DNA from 3 places in the Bradyrhizobium sp. Leaf396 genome. Region 3 is predicted to be linked to each of the others. Evidence: riboswitches for the same ligand, from Rfam matches in the RefSeq annotation. Region 3 holds a riboswitch; each other region holds the start of a gene.
What was found. Region 3 has a riboswitch for cobalamin ahead of ASG57_RS20210 (TonB-dependent receptor). Riboswitches for the same ligand answer to the same signal wherever they lie in the genome.

Region 1 (4,715 bases), on a different contig from region 3:
CAGCCCGCGGCGAACGGCCTGAAGATAACCCCGCCCGGTCAACGCATCGCGCTCGCCCGCGATGCGGCCTTCTCCTTCGTCTATCCGCACATGCTGGAGGCCTGGCGCGCGGCGGGCGGCGAGATCGTGCCGTTCTCGCCGCTGGCCGACGAAGTGCCCGACGCGAGCGCCGACGTCTGCTGGCTGCCCGGCGGCTATCCCGAGCTGCACGCCGGCAAGCTGGCGGCCAATGCACGCTTTCGCAGCGGTCTTTGCGCCTTCGCCACGACGCGGCCGATGCACGGCGAGTGCGGAGGCTATATGGTGCTGGGGACCGCTTTGACGGATGCCGACGGCGTCCGCCATCAGATGACGGGCCTGCTCGGCCTCGAGACCAGCTTTGCCAAGCGACGGATGCATCTCGGTTATCGTCTCGCCACGCTCGCATCGCCGATGCCGGGATATCAGGCCGGTGCGCGCCTGCGCGGCCACGAATTCCACTATTCGACCATTCTCGCGCAACCTGATGCGCCGCTGGCGGTGGTGCACGACGCAACCGGCGCGGTCATCGCCGAGACCGGCTCGCGGCGGGGACACGCCACCGGCACGTTCTTCCACCTGATCGCGGAGGACCGGTGAGCGGCTTCGTCTCCTTCGTTTCCGCCGGCCCCGGCGACCCCGAGCTGCTCACCGTGAGAGGCGCCGCGCGGCTGCGCGAGGCGGACGTCGTGCTCTATGATGACCTCGCCTCCGGCGCGATCCTCGATCTGGCGCGACCCGGCGCCAATCTCGTCGCGGTGGGGAAGCGGGCGGGGCGACCCTCGACCAGGCAGCACCACGTCAACCGTCTCCTGGTCGACTATGCCGCGACCGGCGCGCGCGTGGTGCGGCTCAAGTCCGGCGACGCCGGCATTTTCGGCCGGCTCGAGGAGGAGCTGGAGACGCTGCGCGAGGCTGGCATCGGCTATGAGATCATTCCCGGTGTCACATCGGCCTGCGTCGCCGCTGCGCAGGCCGGCATTCCCCTGACCCGTCGCCACACCTCCCGCCGGGTGCAGTTCATCACGGGTGCCGACGTCACCGGCGAGCTGCCGCCCGACCTGAACTGGGCGGCGCTGGCCGATCCCGAGGCGACGACCGTCGTCTATATGGGCCGGCGCACCTTTCCGGCGCTGGCCGCAAAGTTGATCGCACACGGCCTTGCCCCGGACACTCCGGCATTGGTTGCCGAATCCCTCGGCCGTGCCGACGAGCGGCTGGTCCGCACCACCATTGCCGAGCTCGCCGATCAGCTTGCGCGCGGTGGCGCGCCCTCGACCGCCGCCGTCATCCTGTTCGGTGCACTGGCGGGGGACTATCGGTGATGACGGAGGCGGCCGCCTTTCGCCCCTTGACGCCCGGCTCGCGAAAGGCGCACACAGGAGAGGCATGGTGCTCACCGCGGCGCAAAGCGCCGGAGCATAATCGGGAATGGGGGTGGGCGGACCCAGTTTCGGCGCCCCAAACCCCAGCCGCCCCCGCGACTGTAAGCGGTGAGGGGCTCCGATCAGCCACTGGGCCGCAAGGTCCGGGAAGGCCGGAGAACCCCAGTGAACCGCGAGCCAGGAGACCGGCCGTGCACGTGTTGAGGCCAAGGCCGTCGGGTGTGACGGCAGGAAGGAACTGAGCCATGCATATCGAACCCGGAATCGTGACGGGCGGCAAGCTCGTGTTGAGTTACGCAACCGGCATCGCCGCAGGCGGCGTTGCGTTGAAGCTCGCGGTCGAGACCGTGCGCGAGCAGGGAATCGGCTCGTTCGCGGCACGTACGCTGGCCACCACGGCGCTCGTGTTCGTCTTCTTCGAGATCCTGCCGCACTTCCCGGTCGGCGTGTCAGAGGTGCACTTCATCCTCGGCTCTACGCTGTTCCTGCTGTTCGGTGCCGCGCCTGCTGCTTTCGGTCTTGCGTTCGGTCTGCTGCTTCAGGGCATGCTGTTCGAGCCGGCCGACCTGCCGCAATACGGCATGAACGTCACCACCCTGCTGGTGCCGCTGTTCGCGATCCAGGCGATCGCCACGCGGATCATTGCCCGCAACACCGCCTATGTCGATTTGAAGTACGGTCAGGCGCTGGCGCTTTCGACGACCTATCAGGCCGGCGTGATCGCCTGGGTCGCATTCTGGGCGCTCTATGGCTCTGGCTTTGCGATGACCAACCTCGCCAACATCGCAACGTTTGCCGCCTCCTACGCGCTGGTCATCGTGATCGAGCCGCTGGCCGATCTTGCCGTGCTGGCGCTGGCGAAGTCGCTGCGCGGCGTCACCGCGCCTGGCCTCGTCACCCCGCGCCTGCACAACGCGGCCTGAGAGACAAGCGATTGGACGGCCGTTGCGGCCGTCCGTCGCGCTCGCGATGCTCACGCTCTCCCTGATAGGCATCGGCTGCGGCGATCCCGCGCAGCTCACGCGCGCTGCAGTCGCCGCCATCAACGCGGCCGATCTCGTCCTCATCCCGCGCAAGGGCACGGCGAAATCCGATCTCGCGGATCTCAGGCGAACGATCTGCGCGGACGTGCTCACCAGCGGCAGAACGCAGATCGTCGAGTTCGATCTTCCCGTGCGCGACGCCGGAGAAGCTGATTACCGCAAGGGCGTGGACGATTGGCACGATGCGGTCGCCGCGACCTGGTCGAAGACGATCGCGGATCATCTCGAAGGTGATGGCAAGATCGCGCTGCTGATCTGGGGCGATCCGTCGCTCTACGATTCCTCGCTGCGCATTGCACGGCGGCTCGATCCGTTGCCGAAGATCGAAGTCGTGCCCGGCATCACCTCGATCCAGGCGCTGTGCGCCGCCCATGCGCTGCCGCTCAACGAGATCGGCGAGCCGTTCCTGGTCACGACGGGGCGGCGCTTGCGTGACGAGGGCTGGCCGCACGGAGTCGATACCGTGGTGGTGATGCTCGACGGCGGCACGGCGTTCCAGTCGCTCGATCCGGCGGATCTTCACATCTGGTGGGGCGCCTATCTCGGCATGCAAGATCAGACCATTCTCTCCGGTGCGCTCGCCGAGGCCGGTCCGCGCATCGTCGCGCTGCGGCAGGAGGCGCGCGAGCGGCATGGCTGGATCATGGACAGCTACATTCTCAAGCGCCGGCATTGAGCGAGGCAGCATGCTCCCCGAATGGGTCTACCGAGAGTGCCCCGAGATTTCCGTCCGTCATCGCGAGGCGGCGATCGTGCGGCAGGCGCAACTCACAAAGCCGACCGGGGCGCTCGGCCGGCTGGAGCAGCTCGCAATCGAGCTTGCGGGTCTGCAGGCGACAGAGCAGCCCCGCGCTTCGCGGGCGCCGATCATCATCTTCGCCGGGGATCACGGCATCGTCGCGCAGGGCGTGTCGGCCTATCCGCAAGAAGTGACCATCGCGATGATGGCGAATTTCGCCTCCGGCGGTGCTGCGATCTCGGTGCTGGCGCGCGAGCTTGGCTCGCGTCTGGAGGTGGTCGACGCCGGCACGCTGGCGACCGAGCCGACGGCGGGGATCGTCGTTGACAAGCCGCGCCATGGCACGCGCGATTTCAGCGTCGAAGCTGCGCTCACGTCTGCGGAGTTGGCATTCGCATTCGAAGCCGGCCGGCGCGCCGTGGTGCGGGCGGAGGCCGGTCAGCCTGATCTCCTGATCTTCGGCGAGATGGGCATCGGCAACACCACGACCTCTGCGGCGATTGCGGCGAGCCTGCTTGCGGTGAGCGCCGAGGAGATCGCGGGCAGCGGGACCGGCGTCGATGCGGCCGGTCGCGCGCGCAAGGCGCGGGTGATCGATGCAGCAATTGCACGCCACGGGCTCGCGGGAGGCTCGGCCGAGGAGATCCTGTGCGCCGTCGGCGGCCTGGAGATCGCAGCGATCGCAGGCGCGACCATTGCGGCTGCGCAAGCCCGCATTCCTGTATTGATCGACGGCTTCATCGTATCCGTCGCAGCGCTGGCGGCGGCGCGCCTCAATCCGTCATGCCAGCCGTTCCTGTTGCCGTCGCACCAATCGGCGGAGCAGGGACATCGGCTGGTGCTGCGCGCCCTGAACGTGCAGCCGCTGATCAGCCTCGATCTCAGGCTGGGCGAGGGATCGGGTGCGGCCATCGCGTTGCCGCTGGTCCGCTCGGCCTGCGCACTTCACAACGATATGGCGACGTTCGCGCAGGCCAACGTGCCTGACAGGCCTAGCTGACCTGCTGATTGACGCAGACGACGCGCCAGCCGCGTGCGAGCCGGTCGATCCGGGTGAGCGACAACGGATCGATCACGAAGCGCAGCGCGGCGTCCGGTGTGAGATCGAGCGCGATGCACAGCACCGCGCGGATCGTGCCGGAATGCACGACCAGCGTTGCGGAGCCTGCGTCAATCCTTGCCAGGCCTGACCGGACGCGCGCGACTTGATCCGCAAAGCTCTCGCCGTTGGGCGGCCGCCCGCGCGCCGGGTCGCGCCAGAACCGCGCGTAAGTCTCGCCACCGCTCGCCGCGAGTTCGTCATGCCGATGGCCGGTCCAGTCGCCGAAATCCTGCTCGCGGAACTCGCTGACCAGCGCCGGTTCGAGTCCCAGTGCGCGCGCCGTCTCGACCGTGCGTCGCGACGGGCTGGCATAGCTGGTGCCGTCCCGCGGCAAGCGGTGTCGCAGCGCCGCCAACTTTGCGTGGTCGCCGAGATCGGCCCGCGCATCGGCAGCATGGATCGTCCCGGCCAGGCCCTCGACGACCGCA
Region 2 (4,715 bases), on a different contig from region 3:
GAAGGGCGTCGCGCAGGCGAACGCCAAGCTTGCGAGCGCGCATGAAACCGTCAACAGCGCAAAGCCGAACATAGGCGCAAGACGCGGCGCCACCGGATGGAGGCGGAAACGGTCAGTGTCGGATGAGAAAATACTGAAAACCATGAGTGATCTCCTTCTTGTCCAATTCTAGATTGATTTGCGGGCACATGACAGCCCCGTGGGATCAAAACGTCGCACCGGCCTTGAGCAGGTAACTGCGACCGGGCAGCGGGTAGGCGTTGAAGCGTCCGTCCGTGAAGGTGCTTGCGATGGCGTAGTCGTAATAGAGCGCGTTCAACACATTGTTGACGCTGAACGACCAGAAGTAGCGCTCATATTGACCACTGACCTTGAGGTCGATCGTGCCATTGGCCGGAATTGGCTTCTGCGTTCCCGCCTGATCGTTGTCCATGCGGCGCTCGCTCCAGAAGCGTGCGGTGGCATCGAGCACCAGATAGTTCTGCCAGATGTTCCAGGTAACGCCTGCACTGGCGGTGTAACGCGAGACCAGCGGCACGTCGTTGCCCGCCCAGATGCCTTCGCGGAAGACAGCTCGTGTGTAGGCCATGCCGGAACGCAAAAGCAGGGCGTCGCTGATGCGATAGGAGATACTGGTCTCCGAGCCGTAACGGCGGGTCGGATCGAGATTGGTGTTATAGAACAGGACCGGATTGAAATGGATCTCGTTGGTGAGGTCCATCAGGTAGAGACTGCTCTGCATCTGCAAGCCACCCCCTCTGATGCGCAGCCCGCCCTCGATGTCCTGCGAGGTCTGGGTCTTGAGCTGGAACGTTTGCGGCAGCGGGTTGAAGAACGGATCGAATGAAGGACCCGACGATACCCGCTCGTCAACGTCAGGGGTGCGGAAGGCGCGCGCAGCGCGGCCAAACAGCGCGACGGTGTCGCTGACGCGATGCTCGGCACCGAGGTGCAGCGCATACTGAGTTTCATCGCTCCGCAGCGGAAGCGCGCCGATATCGGCATTGAACGGAGCCGCCGGGTCGAAATTGTCACGGGCCGTGAGATGGATGCTCTGCACCCGCGCGCCATAGGAGACGTCGGTTGTAGGCGTTACACCCAATGTGTGCTGGACATACCCGGCAACCGTGCGCTGTCTGAGATCGTAATTGTGCCAGGCAGCGAGACCCTGACCTGCCCCGCGGTTCTGCCGAAAGCTCGCATCGTAATAGTCGACTCCGGTCAACAGCTGCGACGGCATTCCGCCCAGCAGGCTCTTCACGCTGAGACGCGGCGTGATCGACCATGTCGCGAGTTCAGCATCGACATAGGTCGACGTGAATAAAGCTGGGACCGGCGTCGGGCTCGAGAAAAACGCGCTCTGCTGCTTCTTGTCACGCATGCCGCCGTCAACGATAAGATCGACGCCGTTCACCAGGGTCTTCGTGAATCCCGCCGTCGCGCCAAAGCCCTGCTGGTTGGCGTAGTTGAATGGCGTGCTGGTGCCTCGACGGTTCGTCGCGAGCTCGTCGAGGCCGATCGAAGGATCGACGAGGCGGCCACCCGGCAGCCGCAGCGCCTGATTGTCGCCGGTGACGGTCAGAAAGGCGGTCAGGCCAGGCGTCGTGTAGTTCAAATTGCCGACGCCGTTCTCCTGGACGTAACGATTGTTGTCTCGGTAGCCATCGGACCTGGCGGCATTGCCGTAGAACGAGGTCGACCAGGGACCAGAAGTGAGCGCGGTCGAGACGTTGCCAAGCCGGGTGTTGAACGAGCCGAAACCGGCCTCGATGCGCGCGGTCGCCGGTGGGCCGCCGACGCCGTTCTTGGTGACGATGTTGATGACACCGCCGACCGCATTGTCCCCGTAGAGCACCGCTCCGGAATTGCCGCGCGTGATCTCGATGCGCTCGATGGCATTGAGTGGGATGGTGGCGAGATCCACCTGCGCCATGTCGATATCATTCAGCCGCCGTCCGTTGACCAGCACCAGCGTATTCGCCGTAGCGAAGGAGCCGAAGCCGCGCAGGTCGACGCTGGTCTTGGCACCGATCGGGCCACCATAGAACGTTGTGATCTGGGCACCTGGCACTTGTGCCGCGATGATTTCGGCCAGATTCTGCGTGGGCGCGTGCGCGACGTCCGCGGCCGTGACGACGGTCGTGGCCGCGCCGACGATGCCGCCATCGTTGTCGGCCTCACTGCCCGGGCCGGCCGAGTTGGTCCCCGCCGGCGCCCCGGTCGGCGTCGCCCGGCGCCGCCCCCTATCGCCTTCGCCGGTTACCCTCGCACGCGTACGGTTCTGATCGTCAGAGTTGGTCACCTCGACCGGCGGCAGTTGCTCGGCGGCAAGCTGCTCGGCGTTGGCGATGGAGAGATTGAGCGAATGAAAGGAAAAGGCCGCAACGATGCCGGCGCAGCAGCGCCTGGCGGCAGTGACGAAACAGGACACAATTCTAGCCTCGGAAGACGTCAGTGGCACGTCACAGCGAACGAGGCTTTACGGCGGAGCGATCGATTGCTCCGGTGAAGCTGATGTCCGTACTCCCCGACCGACATCTTCGCGTGTGACCACGGCTGACGGCAGGTCTCCTGGCTCGCGGGTCGTCACCTCTGCATCGCCTTCCCAGGACCGAGATTCCCAGTGGCATAGGACGAGAGATTCACCGCTTACAGTTGCGGGGGCAGCCGTGGCGTTGAGAAGATCCCGGCGTTGGGAAGACCTCGCACCACATTCCCTTTTGATCTCCGAAAGGAGAACCGTCGGCAGCCAATCTACGGGGCGCAGAAGCCGGGAGTCAATCGATCGGCAGCTGCTACGCGACGATTGCTCGGCATCGACGATTCAGGTCCGCCCCCGTAAACGCTGGGCCCGGGCCCAGGCGACAGCGACGTCGCGTGGCGGATCATCGACGCGCTTGATGGGCATCAACTCGCCGGAGGCGGATACGATCGCTGTTTCCTCGCGCCGGCAGCGCGTGCAGACAAAGCGGACCTCGTTTGGAGACGCCGACCAACTCGACCGCTTGACGTTGGCCGCCATCGGCCAAGCATCGCAGTGCGAGCACGACACCAGAAATCGGCCGGGATCGAGCATACCCATTCCATTGAGCTCCGCGTCTGCCCGCCTCTATCAATGATTGATCCAGGTGAATCGTTCCGGTGCCTAGGCACCAGCCCCTGTGACCTCAGGCCGGAATCGCGAACTCGCGGCTCTCCAAACGGTTCAGCGCGCCCCTTTGAGGGTGCAGGAGGTCGTGCAGGTGACCGTGGTCCCGCGGTCGCACGCTCTGCAGGCATTGACGCACTGGCTCAAGTCGCGTGGATTGTAGCTGTAGTTTCGCATCGGACAGGCTGGCGTCGTCGAGCCGGTGATGTCCTGCTCCTGATCGCAGGCCACCGTCATGAGCGCGATAATGATCACGGCAACGAGGCGCATGGGGTTGCCCTGTCAAGCATGACAAATGACACTCACGAGACACGCTGCAATGCAACGAACCCCGGCCTTACCACCACGAGCCATCACCGGTCAGCGGCAGCTCGCTTGCCTTGAGGATGCGCGCCAAATGTTAAGAACGGATTGCTGCCGGCCTCAGGCCGCAGCCGTGGTGGCGATCGCCCGCCGGATGTCGAGCGCCAGCTGGCGATACTGCTCCCCGAGTTTCAGATAAAACTCGCGCTTGCTGCTGTCGGTCGCAAGCTTGGCGATCAGCTCGCATTCGGCGGTGAGCGTCTCGAACCGTTCCAGCCTGTCCGTAAGATGTGTCATCGGCGTATCCCCGTCAGACGCCTCAGGGGCAACAAACCTAATCCCGGGAAATAGGTCACAGCGAACATCGTTATCGGGTAGCATCAATTTTTTCGCGGCAGACTATTTCTGGTCCAGCCGCCAAGCGCCGTCCCAACCGGCATCGGGCGGATTGGCTGCGAACTGGGCGATGCGGCCGAGCATCGTGCGCGAGGGCCCGTCACCGGGGATCGCCTCGAGCGCCGCGTTGAAGGCCGCACGGGCGTCGTCGAAGCGCCGGGCACGATAGGCAGCGAGGCCTTCGGCATAGTGCGTGCGCAGACCCGCCTGCGCATCGGTGAGTGCGCCGGCCCTGCCCATCACTTCGAAGATCGCCTGGGGCGCGCTCTGGCCCGCCACCGCCAGACGGTCGATCTCGCGCAGTTCAAGGCGCGCGCCGATGGCATCCGCCGTGCCCTGCGCGATCAGGATGCGGGTGCCGTAGACTTTGTTGACGACCTCCAGCCGCGAAGCGAGGTTCACGGCGTCGCCCATGACGGTAAAACTCATCATGAGCTCGGAGCCGATGCTGCCGGTGAGAACCTCACCGGTGGCAATGCCGATGCGCAGGTCGCACAGTGCCGGCATGGCGCGGATGCCAAGCAAATCGGGCAATTGCTTTTGGAGCGCAGGCACCTGGTCGGCCATCTCGATCGCAGCAAGCGCGGCAAGCAGCGCCGCCTCATCCTCCTCGATGAAGGGCGGCCCCCAATACGCCATGATGGCGTCGCCGATATACTTGTCGATGACTCCGCGATTGCTCCTGATCGGGCCGGACATCACAGTGAAATAGTGATTCATTACCTTGACGAGGCCGCGCGGCGTCATGCCTTCGCTCATCGAGGTGAAGCCGCTCATGTCGCAGAACATGATGGTCATCACCCGGCGCTCGCCGTCGATCGCGACCTCCGGCCGGTCGATCAGGCCCTGCACCACCTTGGGGTCGATG
Region 3 (4,715 bases):
GCGATACACCGGCTCGTCCGCCAGCATGGACAGCCGGAGATCGCGCGGATAGTGCGTGGCGCCTGCCGCCTTCATCGCGTCATCCGGCGACAGCGCCACTTTCGCCCATTGCATGTCAGGGAGCGCTGCCAGCCTCTCCTTCTCGGAAAGGCCTGGAAAGGCGACGTACATGATCACCACGCCGGAGATGAACCACATCGCGAAAAACAGGCAGGTGACGATGCCGACCCAGCGGTGGCCGATATACAGCCACCGCCGGAGCGTGCGTCTCAGGGAGCGCGCCACGCTCAGAACTTCACATTGACGGCGAGCTGCGCCGTGCGCGGCATGCCGAGCAGCCATTGGTTGGTGCCGCCCGACGTGGTGTAGACCTCATCGAACAGATTGTAGACGCGGAACGACACGGTGGTGTTCAGATCGGGCTTCCACTGCACGCCAGCATTGACGATGTTGTAGGCCGGGCGCGTCATCGTGTTGGCATTGTCCGCATAGGTCTTGCCGACGATCTGCACGCCCGCGTTCGCCGACCAGTTCGGTGCGAAAGCCCAGGTCGCCCAGATGTTGGAGACGGTCTGCGGGACGTTGACCGGCACGTTGCCGGCATAGTTCACGGCTACGCCGCCAACCGACTGCACGAAATCGTCATACCTCGCGCGCAGGAACGCGGCGTTGGCATCGATCCGCCAGCCGTAATCGAGCAGGAATCCGACCGTTGCTTCGACGCCGCGCGATGATTGCTGGCCGACCTGGACCGTCAGGGTAGGAATATTGGGATCGCGCGCCAGCAGGTTGTTCTTCACGATCTCGTAGCCGGCCAAGGTCCATTCGCCGCGGCCGCCCCAGAACGATTGCTTCACGCCGATCTCGATCTGTTTTCCGGTGGCGAGGTCGAAATTCCTGTTGGCGGACGAGAGCGAGATGATCCCCCCGACCGGATCGACCGCGGTGGAATACTGGCCATAGAAGGCAAGATCCTTGACGGGCGTATAGACCGCACCCGCGCGCCAGGTGGTCGATGAGAACGATTTTTCGAAACTGTTGGCGGGTACCCGATAGTCGGTGCGCGTGACCGTCGGCTCATCCTGACGGATGCCGGCAATCAGGGAGAGCTGCTCGGTGACCGACAGCCTGTTCTCGGCAAACAGCGCGTACTGGTTGGTCACGCTGCCGAAGCCGGGAGTCGTAGGGTTCGGGCTGTTGAACACGCCTGGAACGACGTCGTACGGGTTGACGGCTGACGAGCCGCCATAGGGCGAATTGTTGGTATGGGTGAAATTGATGCTGTTGACGTCAAAGCCTGCCAGGAACTCGTTGGCCATCCCGAGGACATGTCCGCGGAACTTCGCATCCATGCGATTGCCGACCTGCTGCTGGTCGTGAAAAATCTCGATGTAGTCGCTGCGGTCGATGAGGCCGGTGGCGGGGTTATAGACGTAGCTCTCGACATTCTTCCAGTGACGCTTGGAATTCAAATAGTAGAGCGTGTTGTGGACCGAAACTCCATCGGCGACCTGCCAGTCGGTCTTCACCTGATTCCAGCTGTCCTGGTAGCGGATGTGGCTGTCGCTGACGTTGTAGTTCTTGAAGCGTAGCGAATCTTCGAGCCTGCCGTTGATCAGCGGCGTACCGAAATAACGTGACGGGTGGCGGTCGCCGTAATCCGTGGACAGCGTCCAGGTGACGTCCTCGTTCTGCTTGACCTGAACCACGGCATGAAGCGCGACGTTCGAGGTGTCGTCGCGATCGATCCAGCCGTCCGACATGTTGCCGGTGGCGGTGATGCGATAGGCGACGTCCTTGTTGATCGGACCGCCGCTGTCGACGGCAATTCGCCGTGTCATGTTGCTGTCCAGCGAGATCTCGGCCTGGTTGCGAGGGATCCACGACGGCAGTTTCGACACGATGTTGATGGCGCCGCCGACCGCACCCGCGCCATACATCACCGACGCAGGGCCGCGCAGCACCTCGATACGCTCGGTCGACCATGTGTCGAACGGAAAGGTCACCGTGCCGGCGCCGATATAGAGCTGAGTGCCGTCATAGAGCGTCATGACGGAGCCCAGGCCCGTGAAGCCGCGGGTATTGAACGAGACGCCGCCATTGCCCGGCGCCGGGCTCGCCGTGAAACCGGTGGCGTTCTGCGTCACCGCGTCGAGGATGTTCTGCTGGCCGCGCTCGGAAATGGTTTCAGCGGAGATCACCTCCACACTGGCCGGGGTCTGCAGCCGCGTCAGGCCGAGGCGGCTGCCGGCCGTGCTTGCGCCGGTGAGGTTGAGCGTCGGTGCGGCGAACACGGGACCGGTCGGTGCGGCAACCTGAGTGCCAGTTCTGGCGGCCATGTCACGCTGCTGGCGTGAATGCGCGGCACGAGCAGCAGCAGAACTGCGTCGGGTGCTGCGGGCATTCGGCGGCGTTGCTGGCGGCTGCACCACCACGGGGTCGAGCGTCTGGACCCGCTCTGCGGAGCCCTGTGCCCAGCCATCGGTCGATACCACAAGGCAGGAGATTGCAGCTGAACGGAGCAATGCGCGGCGACGCCGTAGGAAGACGCTTGTACGGGAGGTCATCAATAAGACTCGCGATAACGTGGCACGTCACCGCGAACGCAGCTTGGCCGCTGCCTCAAGAGGTCGGCAGCTCAACACTCACCAGGACACCCCGCCCAATGTGCTCGCGTGTGACCACGACTGACGGCAGGTCTCCTGGCTCGCGGGTCGTTGCCTGTCGCCGCCTTCCCAAGCCCGCAGGCTCAGTGGCAATTTGGCGAAGGCTCACCGCTTACAGTTGCGGGGGCAGCCACGGCCTGGGGGGTCATCCCCCGCACCGTATTCCCTATTGTCTCCCGAAGGAGAACCGTCGCGATCACATTAGTTTTATATGCAAGACACTGTCAACTGGAAGGCTGCGCCGTGCTTCAAATAACACAGCCAGCTGCGAAAGCCTCTCCTTAAATCTATTCTAGATGACATCGCGACATGCCTTCGGTCACTCATCTAGCAGTAACGACTAACAGTACATTTTCGGGGGCGAGGGTGAGATCATTTGGAGTGACGGCATCTCGTGCGGCTTTGTTGAGCGCGGCGAGTACTGCAATCCTTCTTCTTGAATGGCCGTCAATAGCATTGGCGCAACAGCAAACATTGCCGCCAGTAACCGTGGATGCGCCAAAGCCGGCGGTAAGGCCGGCGCAGCCAGCCCGCAGAGCCGCGCGTGTCGGAGCGACCCGTCGCCCCGCCATCGCTGCACAACGGTCGGCCGCTCCTCCAGAAGCCGGGTCAAGGGGCGTGGGCTCCGAGCGAGCCAATGGCCCCGTTAACGGAATTGTTGCACGGCAGAGTGCAACCGGAACTAAGACGGACACGCCTATTCTTGAAACGCCTCAATCGATCAATGTCGTGCCACGGCAGCAGATCGAGCTCCAAGGGGCGCAGAATGTGGGCGAGGCAATTCGGTATGTGTCGGGCACGCAAGGCCAGTTGTACGGCGCAGCGTCGGTATTCGACACGGAGGTCAGGGTTCGGGGCTTCATCGCACCGCGCTATCTCGACGGCCTGCGTCTGCCCTACGACTCGACCATTCAGTTCGCTCAACCTCGCACAGAGCCATGGGGACTCGAGCGAATCGAAATTCTCAAGGGACCGTCTTCCGGAATCTACGGCCAAGCTTCCCCCGGGGGCATTCTCAATATGGTGAGCAAGCGTCCCACCATCGAACAGCGTAACGAGGTTGAGGTACAAACCGGCAGCTTCAATCGAATTCAGGGAGCCTTCGATTTCTCCGGTCCGATCGACCAGAATCGCGAGTTTCTCTATCGCATCGTGGGCCTGGCGCGCGACAGCGATACGTTTGTCGACATGAACAAGGAGCAGCGCTATTTCCTCGCGCCGAGCTTCACCTGGCAGCCGACCACCGATACCAGCTTGACGGTGCTGGCCAGCGCACAGCGGGACCGCCTCGACGGCCAAGTCCACCAGTATCTGCCGGCCTACGGCACGCTTTTACCGAATCCGAACGGCCGCATTCCGGTCAGCACCTACACTGGCGAACCCGGGTTCGACAAAATCGGATTTGACCAGGCCGTGATCGGCTATGAGTTCAAGCATCGCTTCAATGAAGCGCTCGAATTCCGCCAGAACTTGCGCGTGGCGCAGGTCGACATCGACATGTATTCGATGCGCAATGCCGGGACGCTATGCCCGATCGCGGGCGGCCACGTCGCCTGCTATCTCCCCGGCGTCGTACCTCCCGTCGATCCTGCGCAGCGCGTCACGCTGCGGGATGCGAATTTCATCGGCGGCAGCACGAAGAACTTCGCGATCGACAACCAAGTGCAAGCGGACTTCAACACAGGGTGGTTCCGCCACAAGGTCTTGGCTGGACTCGACTACCAGAAAACGACGGTTGATACCGATTATCGTGGCACCTTCCCCGGCTTCCCGATCGACGTCTACAATCCGGTCTATGGTGCGACCCCGCTGCCGACCAAGGCCACGATGATACCATTCATCAACACGTCGACAAACAAGGACCAGCTAGGCGTCTACCTTCAGGACCAGATCAAGCTGGATCGTTGGAATCTCGTCCTCACGGGACGTCATGACCGTGCAACGGCAGACACCGCCAACAGGCTGACGAACGTGAGTGTCCCCCAGGACGACTCCGCGTTCACCGGGAGGGTTGGCCTCAATTACGTGTTCGATTTCGGCCTGGCTCCC

Region 1: linked by a shared signal. The riboswitch ahead of ASG57_RS27660 (energy-coupling factor ABC transporter permease) and the one ahead of ASG57_RS20210 (TonB-dependent receptor) in region 3 are both predicted to bind cobalamin.
Region 2: linked by a shared signal. The riboswitch ahead of ASG57_RS32800 (TonB-dependent receptor) and the one ahead of ASG57_RS20210 (TonB-dependent receptor) in region 3 are both predicted to bind cobalamin.

What each region holds. Positions count from the first base shown of each region.
Region 1 is NZ_LMQJ01000045.1:39,911-44,625, reverse strand. Features, by position in the region: gene ASG57_RS27670 (cobyrinic acid a,c-diamide synthase CobB) at 1-618, shown strand, start outside; gene cobA (uroporphyrinogen-III C-methyltransferase) at 615-1,343, shown strand; cobalamin riboswitch at 1,392-1,611, shown strand; gene ASG57_RS27660 (energy-coupling factor ABC transporter permease) at 1,649-2,326, shown strand; gene cobF (precorrin-6A synthase (deacetylating)) at 2,373-3,122, shown strand; gene cobT (nicotinate-nucleotide--dimethylbenzimidazole phosphoribosyltransferase) at 3,133-4,185, shown strand; gene ASG57_RS27645 (histidine phosphatase family protein) at 4,178-4,715, opposite strand, start outside.
Region 2 is NZ_LMQJ01000064.1:314,470-319,184, reverse strand. Features, by position in the region: gene ASG57_RS32805 (hypothetical protein) at 1-144, opposite strand, end outside; gene ASG57_RS32800 (TonB-dependent receptor) at 206-2,431, opposite strand; cobalamin riboswitch at 2,545-2,759, opposite strand; gene ASG57_RS32790 (hypothetical protein) at 3,206-3,418, opposite strand; gene ASG57_RS38875 (hypothetical protein) at 3,572-3,748, opposite strand; gene ASG57_RS32785 (adenylate/guanylate cyclase domain-containing protein) at 3,851-4,715, opposite strand, start outside.
Region 3 is NZ_LMQJ01000023.1:8,433-13,147, forward strand. Features, by position in the region: gene ASG57_RS20205 (PepSY domain-containing protein) at 1-285, opposite strand, end outside; gene ASG57_RS20210 (TonB-dependent receptor) at 288-2,339, opposite strand; cobalamin riboswitch at 2,676-2,873, opposite strand; gene ASG57_RS20215 (TonB-dependent siderophore receptor) at 3,048-4,715, shown strand, end outside.